DNA from 4 places in the Pseudomonas sp. GL_093 genome. Region 2 is predicted to be linked to each of the others. Evidence: predicted binding sites of a transcription regulator. Region 2 holds the regulator's gene; each other region holds the start of a gene.

The links. The regulator sigma-54, encoded in region 2, starts transcription at its own class of promoters, with help from an activator protein. The targets are predictions, from matches to a motif close to ANTGGCATNNANNTTGCTNT.
Region 1: a site for sigma-54 is predicted at 2,097-2,116, ahead of AC3IUE_RS09725 (CmpA/NrtA family ABC transporter substrate-binding protein). Genes of this name have one in related genera too.
Region 3: a site for sigma-54 is predicted at 1,689-1,708, ahead of glnK (P-II family nitrogen regulator). Genes of this name have one in related genera too.
Region 4: a site for sigma-54 is predicted at 2,724-2,743, ahead of AC3IUE_RS08165 (flagellar basal body rod protein FlgF). Genes of this name have one in related genera too.

What each region holds. Positions count from the first base shown of each region.
Region 1 covers NZ_CM174448.1:2,150,419-2,154,745, forward strand. The annotation lists gene AC3IUE_RS09720 (ANTAR domain-containing response regulator) at 175-750, opposite strand; gene AC3IUE_RS09725 (CmpA/NrtA family ABC transporter substrate-binding protein) at 766-1,977, opposite strand; gene AC3IUE_RS09730 (quinone-dependent dihydroorotate dehydrogenase) at 2,207-3,226, shown strand; gene rmf (ribosome modulation factor) at 3,511-3,726, opposite strand; gene rlmKL (bifunctional 23S rRNA (guanine(2069)-N(7))-methyltransferase RlmK/23S rRNA (guanine(2445)-N(2))-methyltransferase RlmL) at 4,258-4,327, shown strand, end outside.
Region 2 covers NZ_CM174448.1:1,005,187-1,009,513, reverse strand. The annotation lists gene AC3IUE_RS04415 (KdsC family phosphatase) at 1-12, shown strand, start outside; gene lptC (LPS export ABC transporter periplasmic protein LptC) at 20-592, shown strand; gene lptA (lipopolysaccharide transport periplasmic protein LptA) at 579-1,127, shown strand; gene lptB (LPS export ABC transporter ATP-binding protein) at 1,127-1,852, shown strand; gene AC3IUE_RS04395 (RNA polymerase factor sigma-54) at 2,037-3,530, shown strand; gene hpf (ribosome hibernation-promoting factor, HPF/YfiA family) at 3,605-3,913, shown strand; gene ptsN (PTS IIA-like nitrogen regulatory protein PtsN) at 3,926-4,327, shown strand, end outside.
Region 3 covers NZ_CM174448.1:6,795,548-6,799,874, reverse strand. The annotation lists gene AC3IUE_RS31460 (HigA family addiction module antitoxin) at 1-226, shown strand, start outside; gene AC3IUE_RS31455 (BRO-N domain-containing protein) at 279-800, opposite strand; gene AC3IUE_RS31450 (accessory factor UbiK family protein) at 1,236-1,496, opposite strand; gene glnK (P-II family nitrogen regulator) at 1,915-2,253, shown strand; gene AC3IUE_RS31440 (ammonium transporter) at 2,289-3,626, shown strand; gene AC3IUE_RS31435 (secondary thiamine-phosphate synthase enzyme YjbQ) at 3,843-4,268, shown strand.
Region 4 covers NZ_CM174448.1:1,810,739-1,815,065, forward strand. The annotation lists gene AC3IUE_RS08150 (sigma-54-dependent transcriptional regulator) at 1-170, shown strand, start outside; gene AC3IUE_RS08155 (WbqC family protein) at 443-1,201, opposite strand; gene AC3IUE_RS08160 (DegT/DnrJ/EryC1/StrS family aminotransferase) at 1,198-2,316, opposite strand; gene AC3IUE_RS08165 (flagellar basal body rod protein FlgF) at 2,798-3,538, shown strand; gene flgG (flagellar basal-body rod protein FlgG) at 3,584-4,327, shown strand, end outside.

The DNA of each region.
Region 1 (4,327 bases), 1.1 Mb from region 2:
GGCAACCGCCGTTGGTTACCTGTAGCGATTACCTAGCGAGATCTGTGCCAACAGGTGAAACCGTGTGCGGCCAATCGCGAGCAAGCTCGCTCCCACACTTGATTTGTGTTCGACGCAATTCCCTTGTGGGAGCGAGCTTGCTCGCGATGGCGTCCTATCAGGCGACACAGAGGTTCAACCGAGCAATTCACTCATGGCGATGATCTGCTCCGCCACCTGAATCAGCTTCTGCTGCCGGCTCATGGCCTGGCGGCGCATCAGGGTGTAGGCCTCTTCCTCGTTGCAGTCCTTCATTTTCATCAGCAGCCCTTTGGCCAGCTCGATGCGCTTGCGCTCGGCCAGTTGCTGGTCGCGGGCGTTGAGCTGGGCGCGCAAGGCCTGGTCGCTTTCAAAACGCGCCATGGCCACGTCGAGAATCGGCTGCAAGCGCTGTGCGTGGATGCCTTCGACGATGTAGGCACTGACGCCGGACTTGATCGCCTGACGCATCACATCGGGGTCATGTTCGTCAGTAAACATCACGATCGGCCGCGGTTGATCGCGGCTCACCAGCACCACTTGTTCCATCACATCGCGGCTCGGTGACTCGGTATCGATCAAAATCACGTCCGGACGCACTGTTTCGACGCGCGCGGGCAGGTCGATGGTCAGGCCCGACTCGTCAATCACCTCGAACCCGGCTTCGGTCAGGGCCGCTTTCAGGCGACCGACTTTCTTCGCGGTGTCGTTGATCAGCAGGATACGCAACATATTCGCAGTCTCCTGTCAGCGGCTGGCGAGAAGGGGCGAGCTGTCGCTCATGGCGTGCAGTTTGAAACTGCGGGCATAGCCGGCGGGGTCCTGGCCATCCCAGACCTTGCCGTCGATCAACTGGCTGCTGCGCATTGGCTGATCACTCGCGGCCACACCGACAGCGGTGGCGGCCTCTCGATACAAGTCTAGTTGCTGGACCTGCCGGGCCACGCCGAGGTAGTCCGGGTCGTCGCGCAACAAACCCCAACGGCGGAATTGGGTCATGAACCACATGCCATCGGACAGATACGGCAAGTTGACCTCGCCACCACCATGGAAACGCAGCGCGTGCGGGTCTTGCCAGCGATTACCCAGGCCATCGGCGTAGTCACCGAGCAATCGCGGTTCGATGCAGTCGAGTGGCGCGTCGAGGTATTCGGGTGCGCTCAACAGCTTCGCGGTGCTACGGCGATTTTCGGTACTTTCCTCGATGAAGCGGCTGGCCTCCAGAATCGCCATCACCAGCGCCCGTGCGGTGTTGGGGTATTGCTCGACAAAGGCGCGGGTGCAGCCGAGGACTTTTTCCGGGTGATCGGGCCAGATGGTCTGCGTGGTGGCCATCGTGAACCCCAAGTTTTGCTGCACCGCACTGGCGGACCATGGCTCGCCGACGCAGAAGCCATCGATGCGCCCGGCTTGCAGGTGCGCAACCATTTGTGGCGGCGGCACGACCACGCTGTCGACGTCCTGCAACGGGTGGATGCCCTGACTCGCGAGCCAGTAATACAGCCACATGGCGTGGGTGCCCGTAGGAAATGTCTGGGCGAAGGTGAGTTTTGGGCGACTTTGGTGCACGTGCCGGTCAAGTGCTTCAGGACTGGTCACGCCCAGCGCCTGCAAGCCATGGGAGAGGTTGATGCTCTGGCCATTCTGATTCAGGCCCATGAGCACCGCCATGTCGGTCGACGCGACACCGCCGATGCCCAAATGCACGGCGTAGATCAAACCGTACAGGCTGTGCGCGGCGTCGAGTTCGCCACTGACCAGTTTGTCCCGCAGGTTGGCCCAGGACGACTGGCGCTTGAGGTTCAGGGTCAGGCCATAAGGTTGGGCGAAGCCCTGCGTGGCCGCGACCACCACGGAGGCGCAGTCACTCAGGGCCATGAAACCGAGGTTGATTTCGGTCTTTTCCGGGGCATCGCTGCCGTTGACCCAGGCCAGAGGGTTGGCTGGAACTTCAATCATCAGTAAACACCTTCCATAAAAAAGCGCCGTACCGGGCTGCTTGCCAGGGCAAGGCCAAGTGACGACGCCTTTGTCTTTCGACTCATCCCGCCGTTGGCATGAGTGCTGATGTCAGTGATGGTGCAAGGCATATGCCATCGCTCGCTGATTTTGTCGCGCGCCTCGCCTGCAACCCCGATGCCCGGCTATAATCGCCGCCACTTTTCGTAGCCCAGAGTCAAACCCGCCCATGTACACCCTGGCCCGTCAGCTGTTGTTCAAACTTTCCCCGGAAACCTCCCACGATCTGTCCCTGGACCTGATCGGCGCGGGCGGGCGTTTGGGCCTCAACGGCTTGCTGTGCAAGGCACCGGCGAAAATGCCGGTGACCGTCATGGGCCTCGAGTTCCCGAACCCGGTGGGTCTGGCGGCCGGTCTGGACAAGAACGGCGCGGCCATCGACGGTTTTGCGCAATTGGGTTTTGGTTTTGTCGAAATCGGCACCATCACTCCGCGTCCGCAGCCGGGCAACCCGAAGCCACGCATTTTCCGTCTGCCGGATGCCGAGGCGATCATCAACCGCATGGGGTTCAACAACCTCGGCGTCGATCACCTGCTGGCTCGAGTGGCGGCGGCCAAGTTCAAGGGCGTGCTGGGCATCAATATCGGCAAAAACTTCGATACCCCGGTTGAGCGGGCGGTCGACGACTACCTGATCTGCCTGGACAAGGTCTATGCCCACGCCAGCTACGTGACGGTCAACGTCAGCTCGCCGAACACCCCGGGCCTGCGCAGCCTGCAATTCGGCGATTCGCTGAAGCAGTTGTTGGCCGACCTGGCCACGCGCCGCGCAGAACTGGCGCTGCGCCACGGCAAACATGTACCCCTGGCGATCAAGATTGCGCCGGACATGACCGACGAAGAAACCGCTCAGGTCGCGCAAGCGCTGATCGAAACCGGGATGGACGCGGTGATCGCCACCAACACCACCCTGAGCCGCGTCGGCGTAGAAGGCATGGAACATGGTGACGAGGCGGGCGGTTTGTCCGGCGCACCGGTTCGTGACAAGAGCACCCACACCGTGAAGGTGCTGGCGGCCGAGTTGGCCGGTCGCTTGCCGATCATCGCCGTGGGCGGTATCACCGAAGGCAAGCACGCGGCTGAGAAAATCGCTGCAGGTGCCAGCCTGGTGCAGCTCTATTCCGGCTTCATCTATAAAGGCCCGGCGCTGATTCGTGAATCCGTAGACGCCATCGCCGCCTTACGCTGACTTGTAGCAGCTGCCGAGCACCGCGAGGCTGCGTTCGGCGGCGAAGCCGTCGTAAACCCTGCATGCATGGTGTGTCGGTAAGACCGCGGTGTCTGGTCTCACGACTGCTTCGCAGCCGAACGCAGCCTCGCAGGCTCGGCAGCTGCTACAGGGGAATGTGTGGGTAGTTGGCATAAAAAAGGGCTCCTCGAAGGAGCCCCTGGGCCGAAGCCCGCCGCCCGGATGGGGCGTGCGTGGTAAGTCGTTACGTAATCAGGTTGTCGTGTCGGAGTGTGTGCCCTGTGTTAGCCGACGGCGTGAAGTTCGTTGAGTCTATGGATTCCCGCAGTGCCGGTCATACCGTCCCAGTTGTCGCCGCGTCCTTCTCGCCAGCCGTTAATCCAGGCTTGGCGTACCGACGGTAGAGTAAATGGGCAAAGCTCACGGGATTTGCCACCAACGCCATATTGATATCCGCGCAAAAATGCTCTTTCCAACGGATCACGCTTAAGTCTTCTCATAGGGTGTTGCCCTCACTTGTTGACTGTATTTATCGCGTCGACCTCAATCGAGGTCTGGCAGAAAAACTCCTGCCGTTGGGGGCTCGCTGCCGGCGTCGCGAGCCAAGGTGTTGACGTCATTGCGGCGTCAACCTGTATTGAGTTCTAACCAATGCGTCACATCGAGGGAATGATCGTTTTGTCATAAGGACGTAACGATAAAGATGGTATGGCGATAAGTAACACGATGTTGTCCCGTGTTTATTGGCAAAACCCCGGTATGATCAGCCCCGCGCTGCATGATGGGGTTAATCCTTTAATGAGAATGCCTCCTGTTGAATAGGGGGACTATTCGACGAAGGGTCGACTTATGACATTTTGTTGCATCAACTTTTTTATCTGTCTTTGCATCTAAGCTCTTTTAACCCGAGCTTGCAGGGGTGGGACGGCACACCTTCGTGCCACGCGGGCGCTCTTTTAGAAAAGCGCCTGATTGAAAACCGGGCCGGCAATGCGTTGCCGGTTCACTTAGCTAAAGGCTCTGGAATTACCATGTCCGATCGTTTCGAACTCTTCCTCACTTGCCCCAAAGGCCTTGAAGGCCTGCTCATCGAGGAAGCCA
Region 2 (4,327 bases):
GCGTACCTGTGAGCCAACTATGCTGAGCAAAAAGATTCGCAAATTCCTGGTGTTCGGTTGCATCGCAGCGATATTCGCGGCGGTCGGCTACTGGAACATCAGCCCGGAACGCTTCCTCGACCAGCCGGTGGCAAAGATCGATGAAACCGCGATCGACTATTACGCGATCAACGCCCACAGCGTGCAATACCTGCCGGACGGCAAACTGCAATACGAAATGACGTCCGACAAGGTTGAACACCTGAAAGCCACCGAAGTGACGCTGTTGACCAATCCCGACCTGAACATGTTCCGCGGCACCGAGTTTCCGTGGCATATCCAGAGCGAGCACGGCGAAGTGAATCCCGACGGCACCCAGGTCGAACTGATTGACTCGGTGCGCATCACGCGCTTCGACGAGAAAAACCGCAAGACCCTGATTACCAGCACCCGCATGACAGTGTTCCCGCAGCAGCAATATGCGCAAACCGAGCAACCCGTTAGAATCGACGGCGCTGGTGGTGTGTCGACTGGCAAGGGAATGAAAGCGTATTTGAAAGAAAGCAGGATACACCTGCTATCTAACGTAAGAGGACAGTATGAGGCTCGTTAAAACCCTCCCTATTTTGCTCGGTCTGAGCGCAGCACTGGGAAGCGTGAGCGCCTGGGCTCTGCCGACCGATCAAGCGCAGCCTATCCGCATCCAGGCCGACGACGCCCAGCTGGACGACAAGAATGGCATTGCCACCTATAAAGGTGACGTGATCATCACTCAGGGCTCGATGATCGTTAAAGGCAATACTGTGACCATCACCCGCACCCCGACCGGCGACATCGACGTGGTGACTTCGGTGGGCAACCTCGCCTATTTCGAGCAACTGCAAACCCAGGGCGACACCAAGCCTGTTCAGGGCTGGGGAGTGACTATTCAGTACCACGCCTCGCAAAACCGCGTTGTGCTGATCGACAAGGCGAAAGTCATCGACAAGGACAACAACGTCACCCAAGGCGAGAAAATCGTCTACGACACGGTCAAAAAGCTTGCGAGCGCCGGTCGTGCGACGGGCAACAAGGTCACCGAGTCGCGTCCGCGCATCGACATGGTGATCCAGCCGAAGAAGAAAACCGACGAGCAAAAGGCCCAGTAATGGCAACTCTGAAAGCTCAGCATCTGGCCAAGAGCTACAAGAGCCGCCAGGTCGTGCGTGACGTCAGCCTGTCGATCGACAGCGGTCAGATCGTCGGCCTGCTGGGTCCCAACGGCGCCGGCAAGACCACCTGCTTTTACATGATTGTCGGTCTGGTACAGGCCGATCAGGGCCGCGTACTGATTGACGACATGGATGTCAGCCACCAGCCTATGCACGGTCGTGCGAAGGCCGGCATCGGCTATCTTCCGCAAGAAGCATCGATCTTCCGCAAACTCTCGGTAGCCGACAACATCATGGCGATCCTCGAGACCCGCAAGGAACTCGACAAGGCCGGTCGTCGCAAAGAGCTGGAAAGCCTGCTGCAGGAATTCCATATCAGCCATATCCGCGACAACCTCGGGATGAGCCTGTCCGGTGGTGAACGCCGCCGTGTGGAAATAGCCCGGGCACTGGCCACCAACCCGAAATTCATCCTGCTCGACGAACCGTTCGCCGGCGTGGACCCGATTTCGGTGGGCGACATCAAACAGATCATCTATCACCTCAAGGCCAAGGGCATTGGTGTGCTGATCACTGACCACAACGTCCGTGAAACCCTGGATATCTGCGAAACCGCCTACATCGTCAACGATGGCCAGCTGATCGCCGAAGGTGACTCTGCCACCATCCTGGCCAACGACCTGGTCAAGGAAGTGTATCTGGGCCATGAGTTCCGCCTGTAAGCACTGAGGTGTCTGGCTGGTTGCCCGGGCGCTTGTCTCGATAAAAAATCAACATTTTTTTATTGTTACAGCGCTCTAGGCAAACGCTGCAGTTTCGGGCATATAATTTGCTTATGTTTGGCGCTCCGGCGCCCTGTAGTGGATGGCGCATGTGCGCCGGCGAATAAGGTGTTAAGCCCCTGCCATGAAACCATCGCTAGTCTTGAGAATGGGCCAGCAGCTGACGATGACACCGCAGCTGCAACAGGCCATCCGCCTGCTCCAATTGTCGACCCTGGACCTGCAACAGGAAATCCAGGAGGCCCTGGAGTCCAATCCGATGCTCGAACGCCAGGAAGAAGGCGACGACTTCGATAACGCCGACCCCTTGGCCGACAAAGCCGAACAGCAACCCAACGTCGACATTCAGGAACCCTCCTACCAGGAAACCGCCCCGACGGTTGATAACCTCGAGGAAGGCGACTGGAACGAACGCATCCCCAACGAACTGCCCGTCGATACTGCGTGGGAAGACGTCTACCAGACCAGCGCCAGCAGCCTGCCCAGCAACGATGATGACGAGTGGGACTTCACCACCCGTACATCGGCCGGCGAAAGCCTGCAAAGCCACCTGCTGTGGCAACTGAATCTGGCACCGATGTCCGACACTGATCGCCTGATCGCCGTGACCCTGATCGACTGCATCAACAATCAGGGCTACCTGGACGAAACCCTCGAGGAGATTCTCGAAGCCTTCGACCCGGAACTGGACATCGAACTGGACGAAATCGAAGCCGTCCTGCACCGCATCCAGCAATTCGAACCCGCTGGCATCGGTGCCCGCAACCTGGGCGAATGCCTGCTGCTGCAATTGCGTCAGTTGCCCGCCAAGACGCCTTGGCTGGTCGAGGCCAAACGCCTGGTCAGCGATTACATCGACCTGCTCGGCAGCCGCGATTACAGCCAGCTGATGCGTCGCATGAAGCTCAAGGAAGACGAACTGCGCCAAGTGATTGAACTGGTGCAGAGCCTCAACCCGCGCCCAGGCTCGCAGATCGAGTCCAGCGAAGCCGAATACGTCGTTCCCGACGTGATCGTACGCAAGGACAACGAGCGCTGGCTGGTCGAGCTGAACCAGGAATCCGTGCCACGACTGCGGGTCAACGCTCAATACGCCGGTTTCGTGCGCCGCGCCGACACCAGCGCCGACAACACCTTCATGCGCAATCAGTTGCAAGAGGCCCGCTGGTTCATCAAGAGCCTGCAAAGCCGCAACGAAACCCTGATGAAAGTAGCCACTCAGATCGTCGAGCATCAGCGCGGTTTTCTTGAATACGGCGACGAAGCCATGAAACCGCTGGTCCTGCATGACATCGCCGAAGCGGTGGGCATGCACGAGTCGACGATTTCACGGGTGACCACGCAGAAATTCATGCATACCCCTCGGGGCATATATGAACTGAAATACTTTTTCTCCAGCCACGTCAGCACCTCCGAGGGCGGTGAATGCTCGTCGACGGCGATCCGCGCGATCATCAAAAAACTGGTTGCCGCGGAAAATCAGAAAAAGCCGTTGAGTGACAGCAAGATCGCTGGTTTACTGGAGGCACAAGGCATTCAGGTGGCTCGCCGCACCGTCGCCAAGTACCGCGAATCCCTCGGGATCGCGCCTTCGAGCGAACGTAAGCGGTTGATGTAGAGCCACGCCACAGCGTTCCAGTGGCAGGCATTTCTGCCTGCCGCTTTATGCACTGGCAACGAAGGAGAAGCTGTATGCAAGTCAACATCAGTGGACACCAACTGGAAGTGACCGAACCTCTTCGCACCTACATCGGCGAAAAACTCGAACGATTAGAGAGGCATTTCGACAAAATCACCAACGTGCAAGTCACGATGACGGTCGAAAAGCTCAAGCAGAAAATCGAAGCCACGCTGCATATTCCCGGCAATGAAGTGGTCGCAAACGCGGAGCATACCGATATGTACGCGGCGATCGACGCACTGACCGACAAGCTGGATAAACAACTCAAAAAGCATAAGGAAAAGACCCAAAGCCTCCTCCAGGGCGCGACCGGTCGTTAACACTCCCAACCCATGATCCGACTTGAAAGCATCCTGACCCCCGGCCGTTCCCTCGTGAACGTGCCGGGCGGCAGTAAAAAGAAAGCCCTTGAGCAAATTGCCAACCTTATCCACAAAGAAGTGCCGGATCTGGAGATGCAAGATGTCTTCGAGGCTCTGATTGCCCGTGAAAAACTCGGCTCAACCGGTTTTGGCAACGGCATCGCCATTCCCCACTGCCGCCTGAAGGGCTGCACCTCGCCCATCAGCGCCCTGATGCACCTTGATGCACCCATTGATTTCGACGCCATCGACGGTGCCCCGGTTGACCTGCTGTTCATTCTGCTGGTCCCGGAAGCCGCTACCGATGCGCACCTGGAGTTACTGCGCCAGATCGCCAGCATGCTCGACCGCAAGGAAGTGCGCGAAAAACTG
Region 3 (4,327 bases), 1.2 Mb from region 2:
TGCTGCTCTGGCCAGAGCGTTGCGCGTTTCGACACCCACGGTGAACGACATCGTGCTTCAGCGTCGGGGCGTCAGTGCTGATATGGCTCTCAGGCTTTCTATTTGTCTGGATACGACCCCTGAATTTTGGTTGAACTTGCAATCGACTTACGATTTGCGCAAAGCCGAGATTGAACGAGGGGCTGCGATCCGGGATCAGGTTGAGCGTCTTTCGCACTGCGCCTGATCCTCTGCTCCTGAACGAACCCCACGTTACAAGCGTGGGGTTTTTTTGTCGTTCAGATTGCCAGGAGTATTCGGGAAGCACGCTTCCACCACGGTGCATTGACTGCACGCTGTGGCCGTTCACCCTCTGGAAGCATGTGCGGAACATCCTGCAACCGAATCCACGGCTGGTCGTTCCAGTGCAGCAAACTCAATGACATCTCTGGCCAGTTCAGCAGGCTCAGTATTGGGCGTTCGGTTGAGGTGGGTTGTTGGGCGTCTCTGAGGGCTGGGACGACGTCGTGGGTTAGCCATTCGCGCAGCGCCCGGTATTCGGGGCAGTAGTGGTAGACGAGTAGGGCGTAGACGCCGGACTCGCTGATTAGCAGGGTGTTTTCGATGGTGCCGTGGATGAGCATTCGTAAAGTTTGGTGTTGGTCGGGATCGAGTTTTCGGACGGCGCGTTCGTCGAGGTAGAGGCGTAGCAGGCGGCCGAGGTCACGGGCGCTGAACCAGGGTTGGTTTTCTATTAGAAGGGCGTGGAGGTGGAGTTTGTGGCGAGTGAAGATGTGTGGAGTCAGATAGTTTTCGTCCATGGTGCAGTACCCAAATTCGCTTGATAGATGACTGCCACTTATCGTCGCCAAACAATAAGGGTGGCAGCTGCGTGCGGGTTGGCGAACCGGCCAAGCGAATACCGGCAGACCCGAAGGTCTCCCACACACAGCCGCCATATAACGAATCGAGGGAAATACCCGATATCGAATGAGGTTGCGTGCATAGCTTGGTTCCAGGTCGCCAAACCTAGTGCTGAACATTCAGCAGAAGGTGAGCTTAGGAACCGGGGCTGTGCGGCGCAATCGGACGGCGGTGGTTTTGTTGTAGGAAGGTGCTTGGAATTTTGAGCGCTAAAAGATCAAAAGATCGCAGCCTTCGGCAGCTCCTACAGTTGAATCTGAAGGTCGTTCCGACCTTATCGCGAGCAGGCTCGCTCCCACAGTGGATTGGGTTTCACCGTGGGATCTGCGGTGTTACTCGACTGGTGGATTCAGCTTCGCTTCAAGTTCCGCCACTTTCGCCTCAAGACTCTCCAACCGTGCCCGGGTCCGTGCCAGCACGACCATCTGGCTATCAAACTCTTCCCGGCTCACAAGATCCAGCTTGCTGAAGCCGCTCTGCAACAGAGCCTTGAACTGGCTTTCGATTTCGCTTTTCGGCAGTGGGGTGTCGCCGCTGAAGAGGCGGGAGGCGGTGCCGCTCAGGGCATCGAGGAAGTCTTTGGGCGCGAGCATGGGAAATGTCCTGTCAACAATGGCGGGCAGTGTATCACGCAGTGTCTATAGTCAATCTCGCCGTCAGGGGTGCACGCTTTTCGCGCATGGTGACGGGCGGCCGCGCACTGTTGTTGTGCGTATCCGTCGGACCATTTGCGCGAAGCCGCTTGCGGCAGCGGCCAAAGGCTTGAAATCAGTGGGTTTTGGCGAGATGGCAAGCTTTCTGCTTAGTCGGTAGTGACCCATGCACTGATGCAGTCGCTGTGACGAATGCAGTGCGCCAAGCGGAACGGGGGAAGTGTTTCGTGCGGAGTGGTTAGCAGGCGTCGGACGGGCAGGTAAGGCCGACGATGCGTTACAAAGCCAGGCACTGCGCTTAGACTTGAGTCGGGTTTGTTTTCCTGGGGCAAGTCCACCAATTCGGGAGAGAGTTTTCATGAAGCTAGTCACTGCCATCATCAAGCCGTTCAAACTGGACGACGTACGCGAGTCGCTGTCCGAGATCGGCGTGCAGGGCATTACCGTTACTGAAGTCAAAGGCTTCGGTCGGCAGAAGGGTCACACCGAGCTGTACCGCGGCGCGGAGTACGTGGTCGATTTCCTGCCAAAGGTGAAGATCGATGTCGCCATTGACGACAAGGATCTTGACCGGGTTATCGAGGCGATAACCAAGGCTGCCAATACCGGCAAGATCGGTGACGGCAAGATCTTCGTGGTCAATCTGGAACAGGCGATTCGCATCCGTACCGGCGAAACCGATACCGACGCAATCTAAGCCGCCACAAACCCAACGCCCCAGGAGAAAACAATATGACTCTGCGTAAATTCGCAGGGCTAGGAGCCCTGTTGTCCCTCGTAATGCCCAGCCTGGCTATGGCGGCAGACGAAGTGGCGGCCCCAGTCCTTAATTCCGGCGACACTGCCTGGATGATGACCTCGACAGCCCTCGTGCTGTTCATGACCATTCCCGGCCTCGCGCTGTTCTACGGCGGCATGGTTCGCTCCAAAAACATTCTTTCCGTGATGATGCAGTGCTTCGCCATTACCGGTCTGATCAGCATCCTGTGGGTCATTTATGGCTACAGCATCGCGTTCGACACCACGGGCATGGAACAGGGCGTCATCAACTTCAACTCGTTCTTCGGTGGCATGGGCAAGGCGTTCCTCGCCGGTGTCACGCCAGCGAGCCTGACCGGCCCTGCGGCGCTGTTCCCTGAAGCGGTGTTTGTCACCTTCCAGATGACGTTCGCCATCATCACCCCTGCGCTGATCGTCGGTGCCTTCGCCGAGCGGATGAAGTTCTCCGCCATGCTGATCTTCATGGGCGTCTGGTTCACCCTGGTTTATGCACCGATCGCGCACATGGTCTGGTCCGGTAACGGCGGCCTGTTGTGGGACTGGGGCGTGCTGGACTTCGCTGGCGGCACCGTGGTGCACATCAACGCCGGTGTGGCCGGTCTGATTGCCTGCCTGGTACTGGGCAAGCGCAAAGGTTTCCCGACCACCCCGATGGCGCCGCACAACCTCGGTTACACCCTGATGGGCGCCGCGATGCTGTGGGTAGGCTGGTTCGGCTTCAACGCCGGTTCCGCCGCTGCGGCCAACGGCACTGCCGGTATGGCGATGCTGGTGACCCAGATCGCAACCGCCGCCGCTGCACTGGGCTGGATGTTCGCCGAGTGGATCACTCACGGCAAACCAAGTGCCCTGGGTATCGCTTCGGGTGTTGTGGCCGGTCTGGTTGCAATCACCCCAGCCGCTGGCACCGTGGGCCCGATGGGCGCTCTGGTCATCGGTCTGGCAGCCGGCGTGGTGTGCTTCTTCTGCGCCACCACCCTGAAACGCAAACTCGGCTATGACGACTCCCTGGACGCCTTCGGTGTGCACGGTATCGGCGGTATCCTCGGCGCGATCCTGACCGGTGTCTTCGCTGCACCGTCGCTGGGTGGCTTCGGCACCGTGACCGACATCGCCGCACAAGTCTGGATTCAGTGCAAAGGCGTGGGCTTCACGGTGATCTACACCGCGATCGTCACCTTCATCATCCTCAAGGTGCTGGACGCTGTCATGGGTCTGCGTATCACGGAAGAAGAAGAGGCCGTCGGCATCGATCTGGCACTCCACAACGAACGCGGCTACAACTTGTAAGTACGCGCACAAAAAAAACTTGCCCGGCTTGCCGGGCATTTTTTTGTCTGGAGTTTGTCAGTGAAGGAACTGCTGAAAGGTTTTTTCGTACACGTTTAGTGGCGTTTACGACGGGCGTTTTTCTGCGGCCAATGGCTTACATGATAGAAGGAATATTAGGGCCTTTGTTTTTTCCCAGAGCGCGCTAGAATGCGCCCCGAACGTGCGGAGAACTGTATGTGGCAACAGACTCTGATTACCCTGCGGGCGAGGCCCCGGGGCTTTCATCTGGTAACGGACGAGTTACTCGCCGGCCTGCCTGAACTCAAGGCATGTCGGGTCGGTCTGTTGCATTTGTGGCTGCAGCATACCTCGGCGTCGTTGACCATCAACGAGAACGCCGATCCGGCGGTACGTCGCGACTTCGAACGATTTTTCAATCGTCTGATCCCACAAGGAACAGACGGCTATGAGCATAACGACGAAGGCCTGGACGACCTCCCGGCGCACTTCAAGGCCAGCGTACTTGGCTGTCAGCTCAGTTTGCCGATTTCGGCAGGCCGACTGGCGCTGGGGACCTGGCAAGGCGTTTATCTGGGCGAGCACCGTGATTTTGGCGGTGCCCGTAAAGTCCTCGCCACCGTGCACGGTGAAGAGGCATAAACCGCTGGTTACCAGCGGTTGTAGAATTTTTTCCGGCGGCCTTCGACAGACGGCGAAGC
Region 4 (4,327 bases), 810 kb from region 2:
CGCTCGAGGGCGGGCTGGACGAGATTGTCGGGCGCTTTGAAAAAGCGGTGCTGGAGCGTTTGTATTCCGAGCACCCGAGCAGTCGGCAACTGGGCAAGCGGTTGGGGGTTTCGCACACCACCATTGCCAACAAGTTGCGTGAGTACGAGGTCGGTAAAGACAACACCTGACTGATCGTTCCCACGCTCTGCGTGGGAATGCAGCCCGGGACGCTCTGCGTCCCGCCGTTGTCGACGATGAAGTCGTCGAGTAGCACCAGCGCCTGGGCCATCTGCATGGACTCGGCTGACCAGGAACGCACGTCCCGGTGCACATGACGCACGTAGGCGTCGGTGCTTTTCAGGTTGTTCAGACCGCCAAACGAATTGAGGGCCAGGCAACGGCGTGCGGGTAAGAATTTTGCCCTTTGCGCAGCTCCAGTTCGAAATAACCGGCGATGGCTTCAGGCACGGACAATCTCTCCACGTTTTGCCCACGCCCCCACGGTCTGCGCGTCGTTGTACATCAAAGCGTCGAGAATCGACAGGCCGGGCACGAAGGGTTGTTCACTCGATCCCTGTCGGTAGTCGGGTAAGTTGGCCTTGAGCAACTCAAGGGTGATACCGACCTGTTGGAATGCTTCGGCCTGGTAGAGATGACCGCCATTGAAGGGATTGAGGTAGTGGGTGCCAGCGCTGGCCTGAACCACTTCGAGTATCCGGTCCTGGGCTTTGCTGTCAGCGGAAATCGGTAGAGCGCTGGAACGGATGATCGGCGTTTGCAGCCCGATCAGGCAGCAGCAGGCCCGTAGTATCCGCTCGTTGAGTTCGGCAATGCCCTGAGCAGGCTCGACCAGCAGCGCTTCCAGCCACGCCAGCATGCGCGGAGCGTGGGGCGCGCGGCGATAGGCGAAGCTCAGCTTGTTGAGGATATCGTCAGGGGCGAATGTCTCGGCAATACGCTTTTCCATGATCTGCTGAGTCTGACTGCCTTTGGTCAGCGGCACCCCGAACCACTTCGGCTCCTGTCCCAGCAAATAGCGGTTGCGTTCGATCCAGCCCCTCTTGATGAACTGCACATTGTCAAAGATGACAAAACAGTCGACTGCGGCGATCAGCTGGAAATAACCCAGATAAGGCAGGAAGTAAGGTTGCATGATTGCAATCCGGTATTGCTGGTCAGCTGCCGGGGCGCAGACATTCGAGGTGCGGGCCAGGCTCATACCGCCCGGGCCTTGATCAGCACCTCGATGATCTGCGCCTGGGTCTTCGTATCGAGATCCGGATAGATCGGCAGGCACAGTATCTGGCGGGACACCTCATAGGCATTCCCCAGCTGAGAGAGATCCGAACTGGGAAGGCCGCGGTACATCGGAAATTCGCATATCAGCGGGTAGAAGTACCGGCGCACGTGGATGTTTTCTGCACGGTAGCGGTCGTACAGCTCGTCCCGGCTCACCCCGAAGCGCTCACTGTCGACCAGGATCGGACAATAGGCATAGTTCCAGTCCAGCCCCTGCGGTTGCTCCAGGAGGCTGATACCCTCTATGCCTTCCAGAGCGCTCTGATAATACTCAAACACCTTTTGCCGGCGCCTGAGGGCCTCGTCAATGTGGCGCAACTGCAGTACGCCGAATGCTGCCTGCAGCTCGTTCATCTTCCCGTTGATACCGGCAGCCATGACCGTGACTTCATCGGCAAAACCGAAATTCTTCAAGTAATCGATGCGCCGTTTGATCTTTTCGTCAGGGCAGATGATGGCGCCGCCTTCGAAGGTATTGAATACCTTGGTGGCGTGGAAGCTGAGAATCGACAGGTCGCCGTTGTTGAGAATGCTCTCGCCGTTGTGTCGGACACCGAAGGCATGTGCGGCGTCATAGATAACTTTAAGTCCATAGGTGTCAGCGACGGCCTGGATGCCTTCGACATCACAGGGAATGCCATAGCAATGAACTGGAAGGATCGCCGTAGTAGCCGGGGTGATGGCTTCGGCGATACGTCGTGGATCGAGGTTCTTGGTGACCGGATCGATGTCCACGAACACCGGCTTGAGATTGTTCCACAGCAGCGAGTGAGAGGTGGCCACGAACGAGTAGGGCGTAGTGATGACTTCGCCAGTAATGCGCAGCGCCTGGAGTGCTGTCACCAATGCCAGGGTACCGTTGGAAAACAGCGAAATATGCTGGACGCCGAGGTATTCGGCCAGCTCCTTTTCCAGTTGTTCGTGGAAGGGGCCGCCATTGGTCAGGCGCTTACTGTCCCAGATGCGCTGCAGGTAAGGCGTGAACTCTTCCAGAGGAGGCATTAGCGGGCTGGTAACGGTAATGGGATTGGCCATGGGTACACTGCTCGGGGTGACTGAAAAATGGCACACGGCTCGGGAGTACCTGTGACGTGGCGTTGCATTGCGGTCAATATCGGCGGGCTGCAGTGCCATGAATCCGACAGCTGGCTCTTGATGTGTGGGTACTCCAGCAAAAAATCGGCCAACTCCCTCCGTACCAATTGGTTGGTGTTGTGTTTGTGTGCGGTAGCCCTTGACGAACAATGTTTGTGCGTTAGTGACTGGGTAGTCGAAACGCGTATGTCCAGTCTAATGAATCGCAGAGCGTGGGAGCGATCAAAGGCTGACACTTGCCACTTACCGGCATAACACCGCCGGTTTTTCGTCTTCGATACAATCCTCCAATCCCCCCTGAACCCCTCAAGTCCTTTGTTTGCCGGGCCCTGCGCCGCCAGAAAAAAGTTGGTCTGCAAATTGCTTATGGCTCAGCAGTACAGCGGTGGGCGGCAAACGTCCGGCATGCAGAGGAAAGAGTGTGGACAAGTACCTTTATGTGGCAATGACCGGCGCCAGCCAGAATGCACTGGCGCAGAAGGCTCATGCGAACAACCTGGCGAACATCTCCACCAACGGTTTCCAGAAAGACCTGGAGCAGGCGCGTTCGATGCCGGTGTTCGGCGACAGCTTTCCGGCGCGTGCGTTTGCCCTGTCCGAACGTCCGGCCACCGACTTCTCCCCTGGCGCATTGGTGGAAACCGGTCGTGACCTCGATGTCGCGGTGCAAGGCAATGGCTGGATCGCCGTGCAGAACCCGGACGGCGGCGAAAGCTACGTGCGCACCGGCAGCCTGAACGTCGACGCCCTGGGCGTGCTGCGGGCCGGCAACGGTATGCCGGTGATGGGCAATGGCGGGCCGATTGCCGTGCCGCCCGAGCAGCAAATCGAAGTGGGCGAGGACGGCACCATCAGCATTCGAGCGATGGGCGAAGGTCCGCGCGTGATGGCGGAAGTCGACCGCATCAAGCTGGTTAATCCTGACTTCAAGAACATGACCAAAGGCCTGGACGGTTCGATCCACACCAAGGATGGCAAGCCGGCGCAAGCCGATGCCGACGTCAAACTGGTGTCCGGTTTCCTTGAGTCGAGCAACGTCAACGCCGTGGAAGAGATGACCTCGGTACTGGCCCTGGCCAAGCAGTTCGAACTGCACATCAAGATGATGAACACCGCCAAAGAAGACGACCAGGCCATGGCTCGGGTCTTGCAGATCAGCTAATTATCAGAACGTCGCGCCGTAAAACAGGCGCACGAGGAGAATCGAATGCTTCCGGCTCTATGGGTTGCCAAAACAGGTCTGTCCGCCCAGGACACCAACCTGACGACCATTTCCAACAACCTGGCCAACGTGTCGACCACGGGTTTCAAACGTGACCGCGCCGAGTTCCAGGACTTGCTCTACCAGATCAAACGCCAGCCAGGCGCCCAGTCGACCCAGGACAGTGAACTACCGTCGGGTCTGCAACTGGGTACCGGTGTGCGCATTGTCGGCACCCAGAAAAACTTCACCGCCGGCAGCCTGCAAACCACCGAGCAGCCGTTGGACATGGCCATCGACGGTCGCGGTTTCTTCCAGATTCTGCAGCCGGACGGCACGACTTCCTACACCCGTGACGGTACGTTCCACCTGGACTCCAACGGTCAGATCGTGAACGCCAGCGGCTTCGCCCTGGAACCGGCCATTGTCATCCCGAACGATGCCCAGACCTTTACGGTCGGTCGTGACGGCACCGTGTCCATCACCGTTGCCGGCAACCCGGCCTCCCAGGTGATCGGCAACCTGCAAACCGCCGACTTCATCAACCCGGCCGGTCTGCAGGCTGTGGGCAACAACCTGTTCCTGGAAACCGCGGCCAGCGGCGCGCCGCAAGTCGGCACCCCGGGCCTGGCCGGTTTCGGCACCACGCTGCAGAACACTCTGGAAACCTCGAACGTCAGCACCGTTGAAGAGATGGTCAACATGATCACCACTCAGCGCGCTTACGAGATGAACTCCAAGGTGATCTCC